Regions from separate parts of the Cytobacillus sp. FSL R7-0680 genome, predicted to be linked through region 4. Evidence: riboswitches for the same ligand, from Rfam matches in the RefSeq annotation. Region 4 holds a riboswitch; each other region holds the start of a gene.
What was found. A riboswitch is a leader RNA that binds a small molecule or an ion and turns the genes downstream of it on or off. The one in region 4 is predicted to bind S-adenosylmethionine.

Region 1: it holds a riboswitch for S-adenosylmethionine, as region 4 does, so the genes downstream of both, MKY26_RS01985 (alpha/beta hydrolase) here and MKY26_RS19275 (O-acetylhomoserine aminocarboxypropyltransferase/cysteine synthase family protein) in region 4, are expected to answer to the same signal.
Region 2: it holds a riboswitch for S-adenosylmethionine, as region 4 does, so the genes downstream of both, MKY26_RS00440 (methionine ABC transporter ATP-binding protein) here and MKY26_RS19275 (O-acetylhomoserine aminocarboxypropyltransferase/cysteine synthase family protein) in region 4, are expected to answer to the same signal.
Region 3: it holds a riboswitch for S-adenosylmethionine, as region 4 does, so the genes downstream of both, MKY26_RS00120 (2,3-diketo-5-methylthiopentyl-1-phosphate enolase) here and MKY26_RS19275 (O-acetylhomoserine aminocarboxypropyltransferase/cysteine synthase family protein) in region 4, are expected to answer to the same signal.

What each region holds. Positions count from the first base shown of each region.
Region 1 is NZ_JBBPAO010000001.1:393,401-395,600, reverse strand. Features, by position in the region: gene MKY26_RS02000 (hypothetical protein) at 1-31, opposite strand, end outside; gene MKY26_RS01995 (YezD family protein) at 64-231, opposite strand; gene MKY26_RS01990 (hypothetical protein) at 252-401, opposite strand; gene MKY26_RS01985 (alpha/beta hydrolase) at 394-1,182, opposite strand; SAM riboswitch class I at 1,440-1,542, opposite strand; gene MKY26_RS01980 (MetQ/NlpA family ABC transporter substrate-binding protein) at 1,626-2,200, opposite strand, start outside.
Region 2 is NZ_JBBPAO010000001.1:82,571-84,770, forward strand. Features, by position in the region: gene MKY26_RS00435 (CotH kinase family protein) at 1-625, shown strand, start outside; SAM riboswitch class I at 718-824, shown strand; gene MKY26_RS00440 (methionine ABC transporter ATP-binding protein) at 908-1,921, shown strand; gene MKY26_RS00445 (methionine ABC transporter permease) at 1,911-2,200, shown strand, end outside.
Region 3 is NZ_JBBPAO010000001.1:18,130-20,329, reverse strand. Features, by position in the region: gene mtnK (S-methyl-5-thioribose kinase) at 1-603, opposite strand, end outside; SAM riboswitch class I at 750-903, opposite strand; SAM riboswitch class I at 1,103-1,206, shown strand; gene MKY26_RS00120 (2,3-diketo-5-methylthiopentyl-1-phosphate enolase) at 1,305-2,200, shown strand, end outside.
Region 4 is NZ_JBBPAO010000001.1:3,843,697-3,845,896, forward strand. Features, by position in the region: gene MKY26_RS19260 (IclR family transcriptional regulator) at 1-38, shown strand, start outside; gene MKY26_RS19265 (hypothetical protein) at 43-168, shown strand; gene MKY26_RS19270 (hypothetical protein) at 484-882, shown strand; SAM riboswitch class I at 969-1,060, shown strand; gene MKY26_RS19275 (O-acetylhomoserine aminocarboxypropyltransferase/cysteine synthase family protein) at 1,348-2,200, shown strand, end outside.

The DNA of each region.
Region 1 (2,200 bases), 3.5 Mb from region 4:
TGGGTGCTTGATTACTAATTGTTGACTGCATGTAACTCACTCCTTTTCATTTGCTCCATTCCATCATTTTTTATTTTGTTGTTTCTTTTTCAGAGCAAATCGTTTCTTCTCGGTAATGTCAATTTGGGTAATATCCCCTTCGTGTACAGTAATGGTGACACAACCATATTCGAGTTCCTTTAATGTTGTGAGAATGGTATGAATTTTATCTTGATCAATGTGTTTTTCCATAAAATTCTCCTTTATGGGACTTATTTTAGTCTTTTTACAAGCTCCTCTATTTCTGTAAGTGTTAACTGTTCTAATTCATGTCGCTTGAACTTTATTTCATCTATAGTAAGCATAAGGTTGATTAAGGTTTGTTTTCTCTTTGCTATCGCTTTTTGTAAAAACTTAGCCAACCTCTTTCCCCCCCCACTCGGTGTTCTTTTTTTCTTCATTCATCGTATCTAGAAATTCTGTTGTATCCTGAATAATTTTGGTCTGATCATAATCCATGGATGCTACATGGTATGAGTTGTAAAGGACTCGAAGCCATTTATGATCTGTTTGAATTTCGATAAAAATACGATCTGTATTCTCTGGAGGTACAACATGATCATGGATAGACTTAAAGCATAATATTGGGCAATGAATTTGAGATAAACTTTTTCCTGCGTCACTCATTACCTTTTGTAAAGAGTGAACTGCTTTTACCGGAATATTATCGTAAGTAATTTCATGTATAGTCGGATTTTTGATATCTGGGCTACCTTCGTCAATATAGTGTTTCTCATCGTAATATCTTAAATACTCGTAATCTGGTAATGTCAGTGCAGTATTAATTAGGATCAGTCCATCTAGCTCTCCATATTTCTTAGCTAACAACAGCGCTAATGCACCGCCCATAGATTGACCTAAACAATAGACTTGTTTGCACTTCTCCTTTAATTGCTTATAAGCTGTAACAACATCATTGAACCAATCATCATAACCATATAACTCTAAATCTCTGCTTTTTGTTCCATGTCCCGTGAGCCTTGGGGCATGAACAGTAAAACCCCTATTTGCAAGTTCCGCACCCAAGTCCTCAATGCTCTGCGGTGTTCCAACAAAGCCATGAATGAGGAGAATACCAATGTCCCCACCTTCATAATAAAAAGAATCTGCACCTGGTATAACTGTTGATTCTACTCTTTTCATTTTTTCGTCCTCCTTTATATTGCAACATTTTGGTGGACAATGGTTGACTACCATTGCCGATTTTTCCCGTTGATGTAAATCTAGCTGCACTACTGCCTTTGGAGGTCCAATCAGCTACTTTAATTCCAACTTAACAAATAGGTTTAATCAGTTTAAAAACAGCATTTGTATAGAGGAGATCATCCCTTGGTGATTAAATCATGCAAAATAAAAAACCTCTTCTGACAAGAAGAGGTTAAAGTTCCGTTCTTTATCTCTCCTTATCTTTCAAGCAACAGCTTGCTGGAATTGGCACAGTGCAATAAATTGCCTGTTGCCGAGGCTTCAAAGGGCCAGTCCCTCCACCTCTCTGGATAAGAAAAATCATATTAAATTTTATATCATTTACTCTATAATATTTATCAATATTTGTCAATTATTTTTTAAAAATTAAGATGATTTACTCATTCGCCCATCCATTCTGGCTTATGAAAACCTTTAAAGTTTTCTTCAATTACTTTTGCAAATTCCTCCGACTCTATGGCTTCAATGATATCCTTTGCCATTTGGGCGTCCTTATCTTCTTTACGAACAACAATCCTATTTTGGATTTCCTCAGGAATTTGATCCCGATAAATTGCTGTTGTTAAATCTAATCCTGCAGCAACCGCAAAGTTACCATTAACAGCAGCAAGATCAACTGATTCAAGAGACCTTGGCAGTTGGGCTGCATCTACTTCATGGAATTTCAAATTTTTCGGGTTAGATAATACATCATTTACTGTTGCATTGACTGGGTTTATATCATCTTTCAATTCTATTAAACCAGCATCACGCGCAACTGTTAATCCTCTCGCTAAGTTTGTAGGATCATTAGCAATGGCCATCGTGCTGCCATCTTTCACTTCTTCAAGGGAGTTGAATTTTTCTGAATAAATACCAATTGGAGCTGTAGGAACAGAAATAATATCTACTAGATCCATCCCTTTTTCAGTGTTAAAATTCTCTAAGTACACTTTATGTTGAAATAAATTACCAT
Region 2 (2,200 bases), 3.8 Mb from region 4:
GCCTTTACTTAATGCTTTATTGGCAAATGATGAATTTAAAAAGCAATATGAAGCATACCTTGAAAAGATTGCCGAAGAATATATGACAAAAGAGTCTTACCAAAATACAACTACACAAATTAGTACATTGATTCTTCCTTATGTAGAACAGGATCCTACCAAGTTTTATACAACAGAAGAATTTCTACAAGCAGTGCAAGGTGATGAGAGTTTACCAGCATTTGCTGAGGCGAGATCAGAATCGATACTTGCTCAGCTTTCAGGTGAATTAGAAGTAGAATCACAAGCTTCTGAAGTCAATAACATGTTCCCTAGCCGAGCAGGTGGTGATGACCAGGAAGGTCAAGAAAGAGGAGAAGTATTCCAACCGCCAAACGGTAATGAAGGAAACATTGATGGTGAAATGCCTGAACATCCGCAAGGCAATGGAGACTTTCCGCAGGAAGGAGATTTTGAGACACCAGAAGGGTTTGAAGGTATGCCTGGTGGTGAGGGACGTGGACAAGAAGAGCAACCTAGTACAGTAAAGTTCAAAACGTCAGCAATCATCTTGTATGTGGGTCTAATCACAGCTTTATTAGGAACAATTTTTTTTATCTTCTTGTTTAAACGAAGAGGAAGATAAGTAAATGCATAAATAATCAAAATACTATTGACAATTAATTCAATACCCGATAAAATTTCCTTTATCAAAGCAACACATTAAATTTAATATGATTCTTATCGAGAGAGACTGAGGGACCAGGCCCGAAGATGTCCGGCAACCTCCTTTTAAAGGGAAGGTGCTAAATCCTGCAGAATGATTTCATTCTGAAAGATAAGGTTTAATAACAATCATTTGTTGAGCCTCTTTCAAAGTGAAAGAGGCTCATTTTATGTTGTAGAGGATTTAGGGAGGGTGAGGTAAATGATTGAAGTCAATCATTTAGTGAAAATTTATAAAAGCAAAAAGAAGCAAGTAATAGGGGTTGACAATGTATCCCTTTCTATTAAAGAAGGGGAAATATACGGGATTATTGGCTATAGTGGAGCAGGGAAAAGTTCTTTATTACGCTGTCTAAATTTATTGGAGAGACCGACATCTGGTGAAGTGAAAATTGATGGCGTTGATTTAACATCTTTAACAAGTAAAGAATTAAGAAAAGCAAGGCAGAAGATAGGTATGATTTTTCAGCATTTTTATTTAGCGAGTTCGAAGACAGTGTATGAGAATATTGCCTTTGCTTTAAAAGCGGCAGGTAAAAGCCCGAAAGAAATAGATATCAGGGTGAAAGAACTATTAGAATTAGTGGGTTTAGCAGATAAAATTCATCAGTATCCCACACAATTAAGTGGTGGTCAAAAGCAAAGGGTAGGAATAGCCAGAGCACTCGCTAATGATCCAAAGGTTTTACTTTGCGATGAAGCCACGTCAGCTCTAGACCCTAAAACAACAAAATCAATCCTGAACTTATTAAAATCAATTAATAAAAAGCTAGGATTAACCATCGTACTTATCACTCATGAGATGGAAGTAGTCAAAGAGATTTGTCATAGGTTAGCTGTTATGCAAGATGGAAAGGTCATAGAAGAGGGACCGGTGTATGATATATTTGCGAATCCAATTGAACCACTTACAAAGGATTTCATTCAGAGTGTTCTTCAATTTGACTTACCACAACAATTGGTTGAAAACAGGAAGGGAACAATCATTAAGATTCAATTTAAAGGTGCAATAGCAGAAGAATCTGTTGTTTCTGAACTGTTCCAAACATTCAAAGTAAAAGGAAATATTCTTCACGGCAAGATTGAATATATTCAAGAAGTACCTCTTGGTATTTTTATTATGGAGTTGACTGGCGAAATACCTGAAATAGAAAGAGCTATACAATATATTCAAGAAAGAACACAGAATTTGGAGGTAGTTGAACATGTTGCTTGAGTCCATTCAGGCGTTACTTCCTGAACTAAATACAGCTGTATTACAAACAATTTATATGGTCGCCATTTCTTTAGTTGCGGCACTTATACTAGGTCTTCCACTAGGTATCTTATTATTCGTTACAGACGAAGGATTGTTCTTAAAGAATAGATTTGTAAATGCTGTTACCGGTTGGATTGTCAATTTGATCCGCTCTATTCCTTATATTATTTTGTTAGTAGCTCTATTGCCGTTAACAAAATTAATTGCAGGTTCAACTATTGGTCCTACAGCGGCTTC
Region 3 (2,200 bases), 3.8 Mb from region 4:
CTGAACCACTTCAGCCAACTCAGCTTCAAAATCATTCGTTTCCACATCAAAAAATGGATCGGTGAATACTAAATCCTCAGTGATTTTACATAGTTCAGGATTTGAAAATTTAGCGACCAATTTCTTTTTCTCAAACGGATGAAGAGCAAAATCTGAAGTTGAAAACAATGTCTTTGCTAAGTACTCACCAATATGAGCTGATAAATTCGGATAATGATCCCCTTGAATCAATCCGTCTCTTACAATTGTCAAATGGGAAAGATCCTCCATCACAGTTAATGCTAGCTCTTCATCTGATGCTAGTACTGCTGGGAGGAGGTGAGGAACGAATTCACCATGCTTCTTAAGCACTTCTGCCTCCAGTTTTGCACGTTTAAGTGTTAGAGGCCAGCTTTCTCCGACTACTTTTGCATAAGGGAGTGCTTGCTTAATAATTACACTTTTATGATTAGAAGTAATACGGTAAACATAATTCAAATTACCATCACCAATCTCTTCCACCGTCATTTTTTCATCCGGTAAAAACAGTTTTAAACTCTTCACGTATTCACACGCTGATTCCTCTGTCAAAGCGCGATAACCTATATTATCTAAAACAGCCATATCTCTTCCCCCTTATTTCTTTATTTATCTGTGGCACAAAACAGGGGTGACTACATGAAGAGATGTAGTCGGACCTGCTTTGTCATTACAGAAACAAAAATGCCCCTTTCCTGTACAGAAAGAGGCATTCGTCATTACGATTTTGCCTCTCATCTTTCAGAATAACTTCTGAATGGAATTAGCACCGTGCCTTACATTAGGCGCAGAAATTCTCTAGCTGCGCCTCGTTTCACAACGATATTACGGTCGGTTGCTGGGTTTCATCGGGCCATATTTCCCTCCACCTGCTCTTGATAAGAGTATAAAAGATTCATTTTTTGAAATATCTTGAGCAAATACTAGCACCGATTATAAAAAAGTGTCAATCTTTTTTTTAAAACTTTTCATCTTTTTAAGGAAAAGAATTTTGTCATATAACGTAAAAAATTCTCTGTTGACAGATAAAACACCTGGTGACATAATACAATTGTGCAAAAATTTAAAACGATAATCATAAATTTTCTTATCAAGAGCAGGCGGAGGGACGAGCCCGATGAAGCCCGGCAACCGATTCTAAATGAACACGGTGCTAATTCTTGCAGCAATCATGCTGACAGATAAGGAGAAGGTTCTATCACTGCGAACTAACCCTCTTCTTATTGATTAAGAAGAGGGTTTTTTATTGTCAATGTTAATTCGAAATCATCAGGGAGGGTTCTCATATGGGAGATGTAATTGCAACTTATCAAGTATACGCAAGACCCGGTTCATTAGAGAAAAAAGCAGAGGATATCGCTTTAGGATTAACGATAGGCTCGTGGACAGCGTTACCATTACTTGAGCAAAAACAATTACTAAAACATAAAGGCAGAGTCACTGCACTACAAGAATTTTATGATGATGAACATCCCAATCGATTCGGTGAAGTAAGGTGCGAAATTAGTATCGCCTACCCTACATATAATTTCACATTTGATATTCCAGCAATCTTAACAACTGTATTTGGAAAGTTATCTCTAGATGGTGAAGTAAAATTATTAAATCTGGAATTTGATAATGAGGATCTTTCCCGTTTTCCTGGACCAAAATTCGGTATAAAAAATATAAGATCGAAACTAAATATTCAAGACCGCCCATTACTTATGAGTATATTTAAAGGCATTATCGGCAGGGATATTCACTTTTTAAGAGAACAGTTAAGAGACCAGGCTATGGGGGGCGTTGATATTGTAAAAGATGATGAAATTCTTTTTGATGTCAACATCTCTTTTGAAGACCGAATTATCGCAGGTAAAGAAATACTAGATGAAGTCTATGAAAAGACTGGAAAAAGGACACTTTATGCAGTCAATTTATCTGGGAGAACAATGGATTTAGTAGATAAAGCAAAACATGCGAGCGAATTAGGTGCGGATGCATTATTATTCAATGTTCACACTTACGGTCTAGATATGCTCCAAACACTAGCTGAAAACAATGAAGTGCAGTTACCTATCATGGCACATCCTGCATATAGTGGGGCCTATACTTCTTCAAACTTCTATGGTGTGGCTCCTGATTTATTACTCGGTAATCTTACTCGCTTAGCAGGCGCAGATTTCTCTTTATTTCCTTCTCC
Region 4 (2,200 bases):
AAATCTCTGCACAATTTGGCTATCGAGCGAGGGGATGAATGATTGAATCCTACTATATATGAGGCGGTTGCATCGAAGGGAAAGTTATTTGCCATAGCTAAAAGAGATTTAGTTATGGTCCATGTAAAAGAGCAAAACGAAGCTAAAAAGAAGCAAATCGAAGTATGAGCCATGTAAAAGAGAGAAACGAAGCTAACAAAGAATCAAATTGAAGTATGAGCCGGGTAAAAGGGCAAAACAAAGCTTACATAAATAGCTGGATATGCATCTAGTAGTGGAAGGGTGATTTCAACTTTCATTCGAATGCGTAAGAAAAATTAGAAATTATTGTATCCCCCTTATATCCCAGCTACTTGGTTTAATTTAGACTAAAACTACACACCACCCGACTCCTTAATTGAAAATAGTTTCATGTGATTTTATTGAATATTTAAAAGAGAAGGTCTATAATTTTATATAAATAGTAAAGGTGGTGCTCTAATAGTGAACAGCAAGGATATGTCCAATCATGTATTTTTTGATATATTAGCAGAGAAAATTAAAAGAGATAGTCATGAAGAGTACAATCAATTTGTTAATTATGTAAACGTATTAGCTGAGGATAAAGGGTGGAAGGAATTACAAGAAGAGGTTGTTCATTTACAAGCTTTTCTTTCATATTTAGATGATAAGTTAGCTATCATCGATGATTATGAAGATATTATGAATATGAAAGCAACTTTGCTTGATATGATTGTTAACGATTTAAATGATACGTCTGTTTATCTTTTAGTGGAGGCTCTTATGTATAATAAAGAGCTGAATTATTTGCAATCCTTTGTATCTCCAGTTGAATATTGGGTGTCAGTAATAAAGGCAAAAGAAAGACTTTGTGCTGCATAAAAGATTTATTATAAAAAGCTGTTGACAGCGCCGGATGATAAGGTTATTCTGATTAATAATTAATGACTCTAAAATTTAAAAAAATCAATTTATCAAGAGAGGTGGAGGGACTGGCCCTTTGAAGCCTCAGCAACCGACCAAAACCAGGTAACGGTGCTAATTCCAAGATAGATAAGTTGAGGATATGGCGATATATCGTGAGCCCCTCTTCTTTAGCAAGAGGGGCTTTATCTATGCCGATTAGACGACTAAAGGCGGCTTTCGATGGAAGAGTACAATCTCTTTTTATTGAAAGTGGTCTTTTTTCTGCTCTTGAAAAAAGGTGTTGGACATAAAAAATTGATGTTTCAAATTCAATTTATGAAAAAACAACCATTGTGCTGGCATATTCAAAAGCTCATCACTGAAAGATGGTTCCGAGTCGAGTTTGTTTATTATAAGTGAAATGTGAGAGGAGAATGAAAAATGAATCATCACCAGTTTGATACAATAGCGCTTCATGGGGGGCAAGTGCCAGATCCTGTTACAAAGTCGAGAGCCGTACCAATATACATGACTTCATCCTATGTGTTTGAAGATACCGATCATGCAGCAAGCTTATTTCAGATGCAAGAGCCTGGCTTTATTTATTCAAGGAATGCAAATCCAACCAATGCAGTGTTTGAGGAGAGAATGGCACAGTTAGAAGGTGGCGTAGCCTCATTTGCTGTTTCATCTGGGCAAGCAGCGATTTCCATTGCCCTTTTAACACTTGCAAGAGCAGGCGATGAGATAGTTTCTACACAGGCTCTTTATGGTGGTACCTACCATTTATTTGCAGAAACGTTTAGTAAATTCGGTATCAATGTTCATTTTGTTGATGGGACGGACTTTACATCTTTAGAAGGAAAAATTAATAAAAGGACAAAGGCGATTTTCACAGAGACAATTGGCAACCCGAATATGGAGGTAGCACATTTAGAAAAGTTAAGTGAGATAGCGAAACGTCACGGCCTACCATTAGTAGTAGATAATACATTTACTACGCCATTTTTACTAAAACCACTTGCATTTGGCGCGGATATAGTCGTTCATTCAGCAACTAAATTTATTGGTGGACATGGTACGGCAATCGGTGGGGTGATTGTAGATGGAGGAAGATTCGAATGGAGTAACGAAAGATTTCCTTCCTTTAATGAGAAAAAGCCTGCTATTGGTAATCGCAGCTATGTTGAAATTTCTAGGGAAAAAGCTTTTATTCTTAAAGCAAGATTTGAACTTGGCCATGACTTAGGGGCAACGCTGTCTGCCTTCAATAGCTGGTTATTTATTCAAGGTC